One region of the Diaphorobacter sp. LI3 genome, then DNA from elsewhere that is predicted to be linked to it. Evidence: predicted binding sites of a transcription regulator. Region 1 holds the regulator's gene; each other region holds the start of a gene.
What was found. The regulator sigma-54, encoded in region 1, starts transcription at its own class of promoters, with help from an activator protein. The targets are predictions, from matches to a motif close to TGGCANGNAANCTGCTTT.

Region 1 (4,269 bases):
GGCCGATGCCCTGCGCCACGATGAGCTCAAGCAGACCAGCGTTTTCACCGGCCGTGTCGTCATGACCAAGGGCACCATCGTGCTGCGCGGCGCGCAGCTGGAGGTGCGCCAGGATGCCGACGGCTTCCAGTACGGTGTGGTGACGGCCGAGCCGGGCAAGCGCGCTTTTTTCCGGCAAAAACGTGACACCGCGCCGGGCGCGCCCGACGAGTTCGTCGAGGGCGAGGGCGAGGTCATCGAATACGACGGCCGCGCCGACGTGGTGAAGCTCATCCGCCGCGCCGAGCTGCGCCGCTACCGCGAGGCCACACTGACCGACGAGCTGGCCGGCGCCCTCATCGTCTACAACAACCTCACGGACGTGTTCACCGTGGACGGGCAGAAGACCGCGCCCGCCGGCGCCACTGCTGGCACGCCGGGCGGCCGGGTGCGGGCGGTGCTCGCGCCCAAGGAGCCTGCCTCGGGCACCAGCGCCACGCCGCCCGTGCGCACCGAGCCGCCCGCGCTGCGTACCAGCCCCAGCCTGGACGGCGCGAAGTGAGCGCGGCCTTGGACGATGCGCGCATGAGCGAAGGCGTCAGCCGCCTGGAGGCGCTGCACCTGGAGAAGTCCTACGGCAGCCGCAAGGTGGTCAAGGACGTGTCCGTGGTCGTGCAAAAGGGAGAGGTGGTGGGCCTATTGGGCCCCAACGGCGCCGGCAAGACCACGTCGTTCTACATGATCGTCGGCCTGGTGCGCAGCGACGGCGGCCGCATCAGCATCGACGGGCAGGACGTGACGGACATGCCCATCCACCGGCGCTCGCGGCTGGGCCTGTCGTACCTGCCGCAGGAAGCCTCGATCTTTCGCAAGCTCAATGTCGAAGACAACGTGCGCGCGGTGCTGGAGCTGCAGACCGACGAGGCCGGCCGCACCCTGCCGCGCGCCGAGGTGGAGCGGCGCCTGACCGCGCTGCTGCAGGAGCTGCGCGTGGACCACCTGCGCAAGTCGCCTGCACTGGCGCTGTCGGGCGGCGAGCGCCGGCGCGTGGAGATCGCGCGCGCGCTGGCCACGCAGCCGCGCTTCATCCTGCTGGATGAGCCCTTCGCCGGCATCGACCCGATCGCCGTGATCGAGATCCAGCGCATCATTGGCTTTCTCAAGGCGCGCGGCATTGGCGTGCTGATCACCGACCACAACGTGCGTGAGACGCTGGGCATCTGCGACCACGCCTTCATCATCAGCGACGGCCAGGTGCTGGCTCAGGGTACGCCGTCGGACATCGTCGACAACGCGGAAGTGCGCCGGGTGTACCTGGGCGAGCACTTCCGCATGTGAGAGTGATGGGCGACCACGGCGCGATGCAGGACCAGACAGTGGGTTGCAGGCCATGAAGCCCGGCCTGTCGCTGCGCGTCTCGCAGCACCTGGCGCTCACACCGCAGTTGCAGCAGTCGATCCGCCTGCTGCAGCTGTCCACGCTGGAGCTGGCCCAGGAGGTCGAGCAGATGCTCGACGAGAACCCCTTCCTGGAGCGCACGCTGGAAGAGGCCCCGCGCGAGGATTTCGGCCTGGCCCAGGCCGATGCACCGGTGAGCGAGCAAGACCGCGAAGCCGAAGATGCTATTTATTCAGGAGCTGTCAGCGCAGGACAGGAAAGCGCTACAAGCCAAAATGATGCAGAAACCTCCACCGCCGAAACGACGGCCGAACCCGCGGACTGGGAAGGCGACGGCTCGGTAGACCTGGCGCCCGACGACAGCGAGTGGGGCGGCGACGCCCCGGCGCGCAACGGTGCCGGCGCGGGGAGCGACGACGAGGTGGACGCCACCGAGCTGGCCCGCAGCCAGGAGTCGCTCACGGCCTTCCTGCACCGCCAGGCGCTGGCGCTGCGCCTGTCCGAGCTGGACATGGCCGCGCTGCGCTTCCTCATCGAATCGCTGAACGACGACGGCTACCTGGACGAGTCGCTGCAGGACCTGGCCGCCAGCCTGGCGGGCACCGAAGACCCCGAGCAACTCGATGAACTGGTGCACCGTTTCACCGTGGCGCTGCGCCTGCTGCAAAGCCTGGAGCCCGCGGGCGTGGGCGCGCGCGGACTGGCCGAATGCCTCACGCTGCAGTTGCGTGCGATGGTCCAGGACGAAGAGGGCGACCCCGACGTGATCCAGGCCGCGCTGGCCATCTGCGGACAGCCGCTGGACCTGCTGGCCAAGCGCGACGTGCGCCGCCTGGCGCAGGCCTGCGGCACCAGCGAAGAGCGCACGCGTGCCGCGATGGCTTTGATTGCGCGGCTGGAGCCACGCCCGGGCAGGCGCTTTGCCGACGTGGACCGCAACATCATCGTGCCCGACGTGATCGTCAAGAAAACCGGCCGCGGCGGACAGCAGAACTTCAGCGTGCAGCTCAACCCGGACGTGATGCCGCGCCTGCGCGTGCACGACATCTACGCCGGCGCGTTGCGCGGCGGCCGTGGCGAAGGCCACCAGGCGCTGCAGGCACGGCTGCAGGAGGCGCGCTGGTTCATCAAGAACATCCAGCAGCGTTTTGACACCATCCTGCGCGTGTCGCGCGCCATCGTGGAGCGGCAGAAGAACTTCTTCGTGCATGGCGAACTGGCCATGCGCCCGCTGGTGCTGCGCGACATTGCCGATGAACTGGGCCTGCACGAGTCCACCATCAGCCGCGTGACCACCGCCAAGTACATGGCCACGCCGCAAGGCACCTACGAACTCAAGTATTTCTTCGGCTCGGGGCTGGGCACCGAAACCGGCGGCAACGCCTCCAGCACGGCCGTGCGCGCGCTCATCAAGCAGTTCATCGCGGCCGAGAACCCGCACAAGCCGCTGTCGGACAGCCAGATCGCCGAGATGCTCAAGGAGCAGGGCATTGAATGTGCGCGCCGCACCGTGGCCAAATACCGTGAGGCGCTCAAGATCGCCCCGGCCAACCTCCGCAAGGCACTTTGAACCATGGCACGCGTCGTCTTTGACCTTCCCCCGCACTTCGGCTTCAGTACCGAGCTGCAGATCTACATCAGCCATGTCAACCAGGGCGGGCACCTGGACAACGCGCAGTTGCTCAGCCTCGTGTCCGAGGCGCGCGTGCGTTTCTTCAAGTCGCTGGGCTACCCCGAGGCCGACGTGGCGGGCCTGTCCACCGTGGTGGGCGACATCGTGGCGCAGTACAAGTCCGAGGCGTTCCACGGCGAGACGCTGCGCGTGGAGATGACGCCGCAGGACTTCAACCGCTACGGCTTCGACCTCGTCTTCCGGATGACCGAGAAGAGCCAGGGGCGCGAGATCGCGCGCGGCAAGACCGGCATCGTCTTCATCGACCGGGCGGCCCGCAAGCCCGCACCCATTCCTGAATCCGTGCTCCAGCCATTGCTGCAGCGCGCAGCACAGCCGCAATGAACCAGCTTCAACTCTTTTTGCCCTGCGCCGCTGGCGTGGAGGGCTATCTGGCCGACGAGGTGCATGGCCTCACGGGGCTGGCCGGGCAGGACCTGCTCGTGGGCCGCGCGGGCGTGCTGCTGCGCGCCTCCTGGCGCGACGCGCTGCGCCTGAACCTGCACAGCCGCCTGGCGCAGCGCGTGCTGGTGCAGCTGGCCGAGCGGCCCTACCGCAACGAGGACGACATCTATGCCGCCGCGGCCGACGTGGCCTGGGAGATCTGGTTCACCCCGCGCCAGAGCTTCAAGGTGGAGGTGACGGCCCAGCACAGCCCGCTCAAGAGCCTGAACTTCGCCGCGCTGCGCGTGAAGGATGCCGTGGCCGACCGCTTCCGCGCCAAGGCCGGCGTGCGTCCCGACGTGCAGACGCAGTGGCCCGACGTGCGCGTGCACCTGCACCTGACCAGCGACCGCGCCCAGATCTACATCGACACCTCGGGCGAGCCGCTGTTCAAACGCGGCTGGCGCGAGGACAAGGGCGACGCGCCGCTCAAGGAAACGCTGGCCGCCGCCATGATCGCCGCCACCGGCTGGGACCCGCATGGCGAGCAGCCGCTGCCGCTGTACGACCCCTGCTGCGGCAGCGGCACCGTGGTCATCGAGGCCGCGCAGATCGCCTGCCGCATCGCGCCGGGCCTGCAGCGGCGCTTTGCCTTCGAGAAGCTATTGCCGCACCAGGCGCATGTCTGGTCTGCTATCAAGGATGAAGCTGCCAGCGCCGTTACCACGGCCTCGGTGCCGATTTTTGGCAGCGACGTGTCGCACCGCATGGTGGACTTTGCCCAGCGCAATGCCGTGCGCGCCGGCGTGGCCGACGCGGTGCAGCTGCGCGGCGGC
Region 2 (4,269 bases), 1.3 Mb from region 1:
GAGGACATCCTGAAGGGCCTGCCCCCCGGCATTGCGTACGAATGGACGGGCGCCTCGCTGCAGGAGCGCCAATCCGGCGCGCAGGCGCCGCTGCTGTACGCCATCTCGATCCTGTTCGTGTTCCTGTGCTTGGCCGCGCTGTACGAGAGCTGGACCGTGCCCCTGTCGGTGATGCTGGCCGTGCCGCTGGGCGTGCTGGGCGCGCTGCTGGCGACCTGGACGCGGGGTCTGGCCAACGACGTGTACTTTCAGGTCGGCCTGATCACCACGGTGGGCCTGGCCTCCAAGAATGCCATCCTGATCGTCGAGTTTGCCGTGCAGTTGCAGGAACAGGGCCGCAAGCTGCTGGATGCCACGCTGGAAGCCGTGCGCATGCGCCTGCGCCCCATCCTCATGACCTCGCTGGCCTTTGGCTTCGGCGTGGTGCCGCTGGCCCTGGGCACGGGCGCCGGCGCAGGCGGGCGCAACGCCATCGGCACGGCCGTGCTGGGCGGCACCGTGGCCTCCACGGTGCTGGGCATCTTCATGGTGCCGGTGTTTTTCCTGCTGATCCGCAGCTGGTTCAAGAGCCGCTCGCGCCAGGACGACGCTGCCCAGCCTGCCCCCATCCATCCGGAGAGTGCCGCATGACGCGCCCCCATTCCTTCACGCCTGTGACCGCCGCCCTGGCCTGCGCCCTGCTGGCCGGCTGCAGCCTGGCGCCGCGCTACGAAGCGCCGCCGCTGCCCGTGCCGGACACGGTGGCATCGCCCCTGCCCCAGCCACCGACCGCCGGCGCCGTGGCGCTGCCGGACGGCGGCCCCATGGCCTGGCAAGACTTCGTGCAGGACGCCCGCCTGCGCACGGTGGTGGAACAGGCCCTGGCGAACAACCGCGACCTGCGCGTGGCGGTACTGGCCATCGACAAGGCCCGCGCGCAGTACGGCGTGGTGCAGGCCGACCGCTTTCCCACGGTGAACGCGGCCGGCGCGGGCAACCGCAGCCGCACCGCCGACGACCTGACCGCCGCGGGCCGCTCCAACACCACCAGCCAGTACAGCGCCACACTGGGCTTCAGCAGCTACGAGATCGACTTCTTCGGCCGCGTGCGCAACCTGAACGATGCCGCGCTGCAGGAGTTCCTGCGCGTGGCGGAGAACCGCCGCAGCGTGCAGCTCAGCCTGGTGGCCGAGGTGATCGGCGCCTGGCTCACGCTGGACGCCGACGCGCGCCGCCTGCAACTGGCACGCGAGACCCTGCGCACGCGCCAGCAGGCCCTGGAGCTCACGCAGCGCAGCCATGAACTGGGCGCCAGCTCGGGCCTGGTGCTGGCGCAGGCCCAGTCGGCGGCCGACACCGCACGCGTGGATGCGGCCGCCTTCGTCTCGCAGCTGGCGCGCAGCCGCAACGCCCTGGCCCTGCTGGTGGGATCGCCCGTGCCCCCCGCGTTGTTGCCCGCCAGCGTGGCCACCGTGGAAACGGCCATGCCGGTCACGGCCATGGCGAGCCCGGCCACGCCGGCAACCCAGCCCCCTCCGGGCACCGGTATTGCGGACAGTCCTGCCCCCCGGTCCCCTGTCCCCGCGCTGGCCGATCCCGCGGCGCCCGCAACGGCGCTGCTGGCCGTGCCTGCAGACCTTCCGTCCAGCGTGCTGCTGCGCCGCCCCGACGTGCGCGCGGCCGAGCATGCACTGCAGGGCGCCACGGCCAATATCGGCGCGGCCCGCGCGGCGTTCTTTCCGTCGATCACGCTCACAGCCTCGGTGGGCACGGCCAGCAATGCGCTGTCGGGCCTGTTCGAGGGCGGCAACGGCACCTGGGCGTTCGCGCCGCAGATCCGCCTGCCGATCTTCGACGCCGGCCGCAACCAGGCCAACCTGCGCGTGGCCGAGGTGACGCGCGACACCGCCGTGGCCCAGTACGAGAAGGCCATCCAGACCGCCTTCCGCGAGGTGTCCGACGCGCTGGCCGAGCGCGCCACGCTCACCGAGCGCCTGCAGGCGCAGGGCTCGCTGGTGCAGGCCACCCAGCGCACGCTGCAGCTGTCGGACGCACGCTTTCGCCTCGGTGCGGACAACTACCTCGCCGTGCTGGACGCGCAGCGCACGCTGTATGCCGCACAGCAGGCGCAGATCACGCTGCAATTGGCCGAGCAGGTCAACCGCGTGACGCTCTACAAGGTGCTGGGCGGCGCCTGGACGGACCCAACACCACCGCCGGCAGGCGGCTCCTGATTCCATCGCTGGTAGCGCCTGAGGGACAAGCGCTGGACGCTGTTCTTGTTCAATTGCGGTGCACCGGGCGCGCACGCAGGGGCCACGCCACCGGCACAACATCCCCTACGAGGTCCGGGCGCAATCAGGACGCCAGCGCCCGCACCATCGCGCCGCCACTTGCACCACGGCGGTGCGCAGCCCGCCACGCCCGGCCAAGCGCGCGATTGCTCCTAAAACCATAGCTGCTCACGCTTGTCCATCAAGCGATAGCGGACTATTCAGCCCAACCCATGAGCGCACACCTCTCACCCCGCCGCACCCTGGCACGCCCATTGCATTGAAGCCAGCGCGGCCACGGTAGGCCGCAGCGCGTGCCCTCTCCAACGGCGGAGGCAGGGCTCGCGGGACGAAGGCGTCCCCACCCGCAACCAGGCCCCTGCCCGGTGCGGCGTGCGGACGCCTTTTTTTGTTGATGTGGCTGCGCGGGGCATTCCCGCCGGGGAGACGATGGTGAAGCAATCCAGGCTGGTGATGGTGGGCAATGGCATGGCAGGCGTGCGCGCGCTGGAAGAGCTGCTCAAGATCGCGCCCGACCTCTACGACATCACGGTGTTCGGCGCCGAGCCGCACCCCAACTACAACCGCATCCTGCTGTCGCCCGTGCTGGCGGGCGAGCAGACGCTGGAGGAGATCGTCCTCAACGACTGGTCCTGGTATGCGGACCACCACATCACGCTGCACGCGGGGTGCACCGTGACCCATGTGGACCGCACGCGGCGCACCGTGCATGGCGTGGCGCAGGACGGCCGCACCGTCGAGGCTCCCTACGACCGGCTGATCCTCGCCACGGGCTCCAACCCATTCATGCTGCCCATTCCGGGCCGTGAGCTGCCCGGCGTGCTGGCCTACCGCGACATCGCGGACACGCAGGCCATGATCGACGCTGCCGCCAGCTACAAGCACGCCGTGGTGATCGGCGGCGGCCTGCTGGGCCTGGAGGCGGCCAACGGCCTCATGAAGCGCGGCATGCAGGTCACCGTGGTGCATGCGGGCGAGTGGCTCATGGAGCGCCAGCTTGACGACGTGGCGGGCAAGCTGCTGCAGCAGTCGCTGGCCGAGCGCGGCATGCAGTTCCTGATGCAGGCCCAAACGCAGGAACTGGTAGCCGGCGGCGACGGCCGCGTGGCCGCGGTGCGCTTCAAGGACGGCAGCGAGGTGCCCGCCCAGCTTGTGGTGATGGCCGTGGGCATCCGCCCCAACACGGCCCTGGCCGAGCAGATGCACCTGCACGTCAACCGCGGCATCGTCGTCAGCGACACGCTGCAGACCGTGACCGACCCACGCATCTACGCCGTGGGCGAATGCGCGGCGCACCGCGGCATCGCCTACGGGCTGGTGGCGCCGCTGTTCGAGCAGGGCAAGGTGCTGGCCAACCACCTGGCGGAATGGGGTATCGGGCGCTACCAGGGCTCGCTCACCTCCACCAAGCTCAAGGTCACGGGCATCGACCTGTTTTCCGCCGGCGACTTCCAGGGCGGCGAGGGCACGGAGGAGATCGTGCTCAGCGACCCGCATGCCGAGGGCGGCGGCGTATACAAGAAGCTGGTGCTCAAGGACGACCGGCTCGTGGGCGCCTGCCTCTATGGCGACACGGTGGACGGCAGCTGGTACTTCAAGCTGCTGCGCGACGGCCGCAGCGTGGCCGACATCCGCGACCGGCTCATGTTCGGTGAATCGCACCTGGGCGACGCGGGCCATCAGGGCCAAAACAAGGCCGCCGCCATGGCCGACAGCGACGAGGTCTGCGGCTGCAACGGCGTGACCAAGGGCCAGATCTGCAAGGCGATCAAGGACAAGGGCCTGTTCACGCTGGACGAGGTGCGCAAGCACACCAAGGCCAGCGCCAGCTGCGGCTCGTGCACCGGGCTGGTGGAGCAGATCCTCATGGCCACTGCGGGCGGCGACTATTCCGCCACGCCCAAGACCAAGCCCGTGTGCGCCTGCACCGACCACGGCCACCAGGCCGTGCGCGAAGCCATCCGCACACACCGGCTGTTGACCGTGGACGGCGTGT
Region 3 (4,269 bases), 570 kb from region 1:
GGCGGCCAGACCGGCCCGTGCAGTTTGGTAGGCGCTGGGGTGATAGAGCCCGTGACTGAGTACAGAACGCATGGCCGCCGCGCTGGTCTTCGTGAAGCCCGAACGGTTACGCGCGCCTTGATTGAGCGCGCATGCACAAGCAAGGGATCTGAAGATCATGTCTGTTACCTCAGTGACGGTGGGCATCGACGTGGCCAAGGCGCACGTGGATGTCTGTGTGCTGGGTGCCAAGAGCAGCGCCCAGCGGTTTGACAACGATGCCGAAGGCCACTCGGCGCTGGCGGCTGCCCTGCAGCCCCTGGACGTGGGTCTGGTGGTGATGGAGGCCACCGGCGGCTACGAGGCCGCGTTAGCGTGTGCCCTGCAGGCCACAGGCCTGCCCGTGGCGGTCATCAACCCGCGCCAGGCGCGCGACTTCGCCAAATCCATGGGACGCCTGGCCAAGACCGACGCGGTGGATGCGCGCACGCTGGCCGAGCTGGCAGCGGTGCTGCTGCGCCGCGACGATCTGCAGCGCTTCTTGCGCCCCCTGGCCGATGAGCGCCAGCAGTGGCTCGCGGCCCTGGTCACGCGCAGGCGCCAGTTGCTGACCATGCTCCATTCGGAGCGCCAACGGCTGCAGATCACGCCCAAGAAGCTGCACGCCAGCATCGAGGCCATCGAGGCGGCGATCAAGGCGCAGCTCGATGAGATCGAAGAGCAGATGGTCACGCATGTGCGCGAGCACTTTGGGGAGCTCGACACGCTGCTGCAGTCGGCTGCGGGAGTCGGCCCGGTGGCCAGTGCCACGATGATTGCCGAGCTGCCAGAGCTGGGCCGGCTGAACCGGCGCGAGATCGCTGCATTGGTGGGCGTGGCGCCCATGGCCAATGACTCCGGCGGCAGCAAGGGCAGGCGGCGCGTACAAGGCGGGCGCTTCGAGATCCGCCGCGTGCTGTACATGGCAACGCTCACGGCCACCCGCTACAACCCGGCCATCAAGGCCTTCTACGAGCGTCTGAAGGCCGCTGGCAAGTTGCCCAAGGTCGCCCTGGTCGCTTGCATGCGCAAGTTGCTCACCACGCTCAACGCCATGGTGCGCACTGGAAAACCTTGGGACAAGTCGCTTCATTGCGCTTGACTTCGAAGACGGTTACTCAGTCCCGCAATGCCGGTTGTGAGGGATATGCAGCGATGCCCTCCTCAACCGCATGTAAAGCGCCTTCGCGTGAGGCGTATCGCGGGAGTCTCTTATGAAACCTCTGCCGATGCTGAGCTACGAATTCTGCGCGTTGACGGACACGGGGCGGGTGCGCTCCAACAACGAAGACGCTGTGGCCATCCATGAGACGGCGCAGATGGTCATCCTGGCCGACGGCATGGGGGGCTACAACGCGGGCGAGGTGGCTGCCGGGATGGCGATCACCTACATCGGCACCGAGATGGTCCGCTGGCTGCAAGGCGACGGCTCCGAGGCATCGCCTTCGGATGTACGGCATGCACTAGAGGCCTGTGTGGACAATGCGAACCACGCGATCCTCGGGGCCTCGATGTCCAACCCCCAGTACCTGGGAATGGGTACCACGCTGGTCGTCGGCGTGTTCCGTGACGACCGGCTCATTCTCGGCCACATCGGTGATTCGCGCTGCTACCGGTGGCGCGAGGGCCTCTTGCGGCAGATCACGCGCGACCACTCGTGGTTGCAGGAGCAGATCGACCTGGGACTGCTCACGCCGGCACAAGCAGCCGTTTCGGGGCAGCGCAACCTGGTGACACGGGCGCTGGGGGTGGATGTGTCCGTGCACATAGAAATCAACGAATTTCCTGTCGAGCCCGGTGACTTGTTCATTCTTTGCTCCGACGGCCTGACGGATATGTTGAGTGACGAAGATTTGGCCGAACTGGCGCGGATGCCCATTGCGCTACAAGATAAAGCGGCGCGCATGGTGGCCATGGCCAACGCCATGGGAGGGCGGGACAACATCAGCGTAGTGCTGGCGCAAACGCAACTCGCTCAAGACGCCAAAAAACGCGGCGGCCTCATGGCGCGCCTGCTGGGCACCTCGTGACCCTTCCGCCAAGCTCAGCCCGACCGCCAGGGCTTCATTTGCCTGTGCCCGGAAATTGCTACTTCCCTCTACTAGCTAAGTTGTTTGGATAAGGAAAAGTGATCATGCCCAGAATGGTCGTGTCGATCGATGGAGTTGTCATCAAGGAAGTTACCTTCACCAAGGAACGCACAACGGTAGGCCGCCGCCCCTACAACGACGTGGTCATCGACAACCTTGCCGTCAGTGGTGAACATGCGGTCTTCCTCATGAATGGGGATGATGTGGAAGTGGAGGATCTGGGCAGCACCAACGGCACTTATGTCAATGGCAAGGCCATCAAGCGACAGCCTTTGCGCAACGGCGACACGGTGGAATTGGGGAAGTACAAAATCCGCTTCCTGCACGAAGAGCCTGGGCATGACTATGAGAAGACGATGGTCTTCAAGCCCGGCATGCTGCCGCCGCTGGCCAAGCCTGCGGCCCCTGCGCCAGTCGTGCTGAGCGCCGCCGTGCGGGTGATGAACGGCCCCGCCGCCGGCCGTGAGGTGGCTCTGACAAAAGTGGTTACCACCATTGGCAAGCCCGGCGTGGCCGTGGCATCCATCACCAAGCGCCACAACGGCTTCGTGCTGGCTCATGTGGAGGGGGGTGACTTTCCGTTCCTGAACGGTACGCCCATTGGAGTGGACCCCATAACTCTCAAGAATGGTGACCGCATCGCTCTGGCCAGCACTGAGATGGAGTTTGTGCAGGGCTAGAGCGTGCAGAGGGCAACGCTAGTGTGGCGATCATTAGCGCTTCGCTTTTAAAAGCCGTTAGCGCCTGATGGGAGAAAGGGTGCTGCCGCGGGTCGCAGAATGCCGCGCTGCCTCTAACAGACCGAATTGCGTAGCTCTCCACGTCGAACACCTTGGGGTGACAAATGTGTCGACGTGTGACCGATTGGTTAGGCTTTTCCTTTGCTGGGTCAAGGAAACTGGTGAAAAATGTCGCGCGCTGCAACGTTTGGTTGCATTCTGATGTTGGCACAGAAGCTGCTCAAGTTTTCTCAACCCGCAGGATTCCTCTGCGGGGGCTATTACCTAATTCCGAGGAGGATTTATGAAGCGTACCCTGCAACAAGGTTTCACCCTGATCGAATTGATGATCGTTGTGGCGATCATTGGTATCTTGGCTGCCATTGCGCTGCCTGCTTACCAGGACTACACAGTCCGCACCCGAGTTTCTGAAGGCTTGAGCCTTGCCGAAAGTGCAAAAAGCATGCTGGCCAGCGATGCTACGTCTGTCAATGATCTGGCGAACGTGGTGACCACTTGGAATGCACAAGCAGGCAATACTGGTGCAAATTCTAAGTTTGTTGAAAAAGTGCAAATCGGTGGTACGGGTGAAATCACGGTGACCTACCGTGCTGCCGCAGTCGGTGTGGCTGCCGCAAAAAATACCGTGAATATTAACCCGTTTGTGCGCGATACTGCTGGTGCGCCACAACAGCTGAAGGCCGCATTGACGGCAGGGGTGAGCGGAGCGCTCGACTGGGCTTGCGCTTCGGCGACCCAAGTTGCTGCCACGAAAGCAGGCATGAAGGCAACAGCGGGTACACTGGAAGCGAAGTACGCTCCTGCTATTTGCCGATAATTTTTCCTACCTCACGAAAAGGAGTGCCCGGCACTCCTTTTTTTTAACCGCCGATGTCGCGCCACTGGTCCATTCTTTCCAATTGGATGGTGAATGCCGTTACGCTGGCCTTCGCCGCTCCTTTGATTTTTGGCGTATGGTACCCGTATCCCACGCTTCACGTCCTTGAAATGGGACGCACGCTATGCACGATTTTAGGCATCCAATTTTTCCTTGCCGTAGCACTACCCATCCTTCTAATAAAAACAAATAAAACAAAAAAAGCATTGGCCATTGATTGGACGTTGATCATTGCCATCCAAATTGCAGCGTTTTTATTAGGATTTTTTGTCTTAATCAACGGACGGCCTGTTGCCATAGTATTTGAGCGCGACAGGTTTGTCGTTTTGCAAGCCAACGAAGTGGTATGGCGCTCATCCAAAGGAAACGATCATTGCGCAATACAGGGCTCACTGCGCGGCCCCTTGCTGGTCGCCGTTGACTTTCAAAATCCAAAACTCTCTTCCACTGAATTGATTTTTCAATCCTTCCAAGGCATCGAGCCGAGCCAGCGCGAAGAATTATGGACAGATTATGCCTCTGTCTCCAAGCAGGTGCTGGACGC
Region 4 (4,269 bases), 1.4 Mb from region 1:
CACGCTGGTCGGCCGCGCCCACACGCGGTGCGTTCGCGGGCGAGCTGCTGGCGCTGGCACCGGAGGCGCCTGCGCTGCCGCCCGAGGAGGCCGCCGCCGGGCGCGAACCCTGCAGCACCGTCACATTGCCACCTTCCACGAGCTTGCAGCCGCGCTCCTTGGCCTGCGTGGCGTTGTTGGTGTATTCGTTGCCGCAGCGGTAAATGCGGTCCTGCGCCCAGGCGGGCTGCAGCACGGCGGCGATAACGGTCAGGGCGAACAAAGTGCTTTTCATCGAATTCCTCACATGGCATGCGTCGGGCATGCGCGGTGCCGGTGAGTATCCCCCAATCACTCCAACCCGCCAATTGCGACGGCCCAACGCTGCGGTTTTGGTGCGACGGGATGCCGTGCCCCGTTAGCCAACGCGCGCAGCCCGTCCATAGAAAAAGGCGGCCGGAGCCGCCCTGTTGACAACAGCCGAGGGCCTGAGCCCCTGCCATCACAGCGAGTAGTACATGTCGTACTCGACGGGATGCACGGCCATGCGGAAGCGCGTGACTTCCTGCATCTTCAGCTCGATGTAGGCGTCGAGCATGGAGTCGGTGAACACGCCGCCCTTGGTCAGGAACGCGCGGTCCTTGTCCAGCGCTTCCAGCGCCTGGTCCAGGCTGTGGCACACGGTGGGCACCAGCTTGTCTTCCTCGGGCGGCAGGTGGTACAGGTCCTTGGTAGCGGCTTCGCCCGGGTGGATCTTGTTTTCCACGCCGTCCAGACCCGCCATCAGCAGGGCCGCAAAGCCCAGGTAAGGGTTCATCAGCGGATCGGGGAAGCGCGCTTCCACACGGCGGCCCTTCGGGTTGGCCACGAACGGGATGCGGATGGAGGCCGAGCGGTTCTTGGCCGAGTAGGCCAGCTTCACCGGCGCCTCGAAGTGCGGCACCAGGCGCTTGTAGCTATTGGTGCCAGGGTTCGTGATGGCGTTCAGTGCGCGAGCGTGCTTGATGATGCCGCCGATGTAGTACAGCGCGAAGTCCGACAGACCCGCATAGCCGTCGCCGGCGAACAGGTTCTTGCCGTCCTTCCAGACCGACTGGTGCACGTGCATGCCCGAGCCGTTGTCGCCGTGGTAGGGCTTGGGCATGAAGGTGGCGGTCTTGCCGTAGGCGTTGGCCACGTTGTGGATCACGTACTTCTGCAGCATGGTCCAGTCGGCACGCTCCACCAGCGTGCTGAACCGGGTGCCGATCTCGTTCTGGCCGGCACCGGCCACTTCGTGGTGGAACACCTCGACCGGAATGCCCAGGGATTCAAGGATCAGGGACATCTCTGCGCGCATGTCCTGCGTGCTGTCGACCGGGGGCACGGGGAAATAGCCGCCCTTGGTGGTGGGACGGTGGCCGCGGTTGCCCCCTTCGAGCTTGGCGCCGGTATTCCAGGGGGCTTCGTACTCTTCGATCTCGTAGAAGGTGTGGTTGGGATCGGTGCTCCAGCGCACGCCGTCGAAGATGAAGAACTCGGGCTCCGGGCCGAAATAGGCCGTGTCGCCCATGCCGGAGGCCTTCAGGTACGCCTCGGCGCGCTTGGCGATGGAGCGCGGGTCGCGGTCGTAGGCCTTGCCGTCGGCCGGCTCCACCACGTCACACGCCATGATCATGGTGGTTTCTTCGAAGAACGGGTCGATGTTGGCGGTGTTCGGATCGGGCATGAGCAGCATGTCCGACGCCTCGATACCCTTCCAGCCGGCGACCGACGAGCCGTCGAACGCATGGCCCGAGGCGAACTTGTCTTCGTCGAAGTGCGAGATCGGCACGGTGACGTGCTGTTCCTTGCCGCGGGTATCCGTGAAGCGGAAGTCCACGAACTTGACTTCGTTTTCCTTCACCATCTTCATCACGTCTGCAACGGTCTTGGCCATCAGGGTTCTCCAGGGATAGAAGTGCTCATCAACAATGATGCGCACAGAAAAGCAGTTTGCGTGCCAGCGAATGGGGACACCCGTACGGGGCAAGCCGGGCGCAGAGCCCTGCGACGGCGCACCAAACAGGATTTTAAGTGGTCCGCCTTCTTACCATTTGCGCACCATTTCAGGGCCCATGAATGCACCTGTTTGGTGCAAACCTTCCTGCAGTGCCTGCCACGCGGCAGGCACCAAGGCAGCGGCCCCCTTGACGCCCAATTCCACATGGCGCCCGTGCACCGGATGGTCCACGCTCGGCAGGCTGAACACCTTGATCCCCGGGTGTCCGGCCTCGATCCGCTCCATGAGCGGCGTCAGCGCGGCTTCCATTGCGCCATAAAGCACGACGGAGCGCTCCATCTGCGGCTGCTGGTTGAACCACGGGGCACAGTAATGCTGGAGTGCCCAGTCCACCATAGGCCAGGCCATGACCGGGAACCCCGGCACGAAATGCACCATGCCGCCCCCAGGGCCGTCACACGAGAAGCCGGGGATCTTGTTGTAAGGGTTGGGAATGATGCGCGCGCCCTCAGGAAAAACGCCCATGTTCAGCCGATGCAGATTGTCGGCGCGGTCGGGGTCGAACGCCTCGCCCTGCTCCCGTGCCACATCCTGCATGCGCTCGGTGATCAGGCGCTTGGCCTCGGGGTGCAGGACCAACGGGCGCTGCAGCGCGGCCGCCGCGCACTGGCGTGTGTGGTCGTCGGGAGTGGCACCAATGCCGCCGCAGCTGAACACGATGTCCGACGAGGCAAAGGCCCGCTGCAGCGCCGCCGTGATGCGCGGACGGTCGTCGCCTACGTAGTCCGCATAGGACAGCGCAAGCCCGCGTGCCGCAAGCAGTTCGATGACCTTGGCGAGGTGCTTGTCCGCCCGCTTGCCCGAGAGGATTTCATCGCCAACGATGATGAGGCCGAAAGCCGGTGTCATGGGTTGTCCTGCAGGTGAGACGAGGATGGCAAAGAAGGCGCTGGCGTTGCGGGCGCGGCGGTTGCAGGCGTATCGCCCGGCGGGCGTTCGCCTCGCTGCTCGCGCAGCTGTTGCAGCGCGGCCAGACAGAAATGCGTGAACCACAGCGATGAGAAGGCGAACACCAGCGTGTAGATCCAGATGGCGATCGGCACTAGGACGAGGAACGCCGCTGCGAACACCACTCCCGACGCCCAGACAATGCCGGGCGCGGCCCCTAGAAATCCGCTCAGCACGCCAATGCTCAGCAGGCTGAGCTGATGGCGCTTGAAAATCTCCTGCCGCTCCGGCTTGCTCGCGTGTTCGGCCAGTGCGTCAAAGGCCATGACACGGTAGGTGAGCCATCCCCAGATGAGCGGAGGCAGGATCAACACCAGCGGCGGGACCAGCCACAGCGGCATGGACAGCACCAGCGCAATGAGCGCCGCGATGGTCGACCCCAGAGACCACAGCACGCTGGCAAGGAATGAACCGCCCCGCTTGCGCTGCAGTTGCGCAAAACGCCGCTGCGCCACCAGAGTCACGATGGCAGGGGCCATCAATACGGCCACCGCGAGCACGCAGACAATGACGATCAGTGGCGTGGCTCCCATAAGCACCAGCAGCGGCGCCAGCGCCACGGGCAGGTTATCCACGCCAAAGTTGTGCAGCCACCCCCACAGCAGGCCCAGCCAGGTGGAGCTTTCCAGCGCCGTCTGCGTCCAGGCCACGGCAGTTGTCCAGAACAGGTAGCCGCCGCCCAGCGCCACCACCGTGATCAGCACCAGCGGCAACAGCGACAGCGCAATGACGCGCGGCATCAGGCAATAGCCCACTGCGCGCCAGAAGGAATCGATGAAAAGCCCCATGCGCGCGAGCATAGCGCGATCGGCTCTCTACGCCCGCCCCACCAGCCGCAGCAGGCCGCGCCACTGCTGCGCCCAGAACCCCCTCCCGTAATCGCGCACGCGGCCGTCCGCGTCCGCCTCCACCTGGTCGCGCACGCCCGTGGGCTCGTAGCGATGCTCGAAGTTGGCCGTACCGAACAGCATGTCCCACCACGGCAACAACACGCCGAAGTTGTTGCCGCCCGGCACTGCCGCATGCGGGTGCTGATGGGTTCCCTGACCAGGTGCAGCTTCAGGGCCCAGGCCCATGGCGTGGTGCATGCGGTGGAAACGCGGGCTGACCCACAGGCGCTCACCCACCTGGCCGAACCACAGGCGCAGGTTGGCGTGGTGCAGGTTCTCGCTGAGCTGCGTGAGGGCCACGATGGCGACAAACTGCCCCGGCGCCACACCGATGCACTGCGCGACGAACACGATGATGGCATCGCGCAGCAGATCGTCCAGCAGATGGTTGCGGTTGTCGCTCCACATCGT

Region 2: nirB (nitrite reductase large subunit NirB) is a predicted target of sigma-54. The motif match lies at 2,517-2,534, and genes of this name have one in related genera.
Region 3: MRB47_RS18855 (pilin) is a predicted target of sigma-54. The motif match lies at 3,054-3,071, and genes of this name have one in related genera.
Region 4: glnA (type I glutamate--ammonia ligase) is a predicted target of sigma-54. The motif match lies at 1,946-1,963, and genes of this name have one in related genera.

The regions. Positions count from the first base shown of each region.
Region 1 covers NZ_CP094346.1:435,581-439,849, forward strand. Annotated here, with positions in the region: gene lptA (lipopolysaccharide transport periplasmic protein LptA) at 1-541, shown strand, start outside; gene lptB (LPS export ABC transporter ATP-binding protein) at 565-1,317, shown strand; gene MRB47_RS02090 (RNA polymerase factor sigma-54) at 1,370-2,947, shown strand; gene MRB47_RS02095 (acyl-CoA thioesterase) at 2,951-3,394, shown strand; gene MRB47_RS02100 (class I SAM-dependent RNA methyltransferase) at 3,391-4,269, shown strand, end outside.
Region 2 covers NZ_CP094346.1:1,701,834-1,706,102, reverse strand. Annotated here, with positions in the region: gene MRB47_RS07930 (efflux RND transporter permease subunit) at 1-630, shown strand, start outside; gene MRB47_RS07925 (efflux transporter outer membrane subunit) at 627-2,213, shown strand; gene nirB (nitrite reductase large subunit NirB) at 2,703-4,269, shown strand, end outside.
Region 3 covers NZ_CP094346.1:4,043,442-4,047,710, reverse strand. Annotated here, with positions in the region: gene MRB47_RS18875 (IS110 family transposase) at 158-1,120, shown strand; gene MRB47_RS18870 (Stp1/IreP family PP2C-type Ser/Thr phosphatase) at 1,233-2,048, shown strand; gene MRB47_RS18865 (FHA domain-containing protein) at 2,153-2,788, shown strand; gene MRB47_RS18855 (pilin) at 3,132-3,665, shown strand; gene MRB47_RS18850 (hypothetical protein) at 3,719-4,269, shown strand, end outside.
Region 4 covers NZ_CP094346.1:3,246,502-3,250,770, forward strand. Annotated here, with positions in the region: gene MRB47_RS15170 (hypothetical protein) at 1-274, opposite strand, end outside; gene glnA (type I glutamate--ammonia ligase) at 482-1,897, opposite strand; gene MRB47_RS15180 (competence/damage-inducible protein A) at 2,048-2,869, opposite strand; gene MRB47_RS15185 (EI24 domain-containing protein) at 2,866-3,768, opposite strand; gene MRB47_RS15190 (sterol desaturase family protein) at 3,784-4,269, opposite strand, start outside.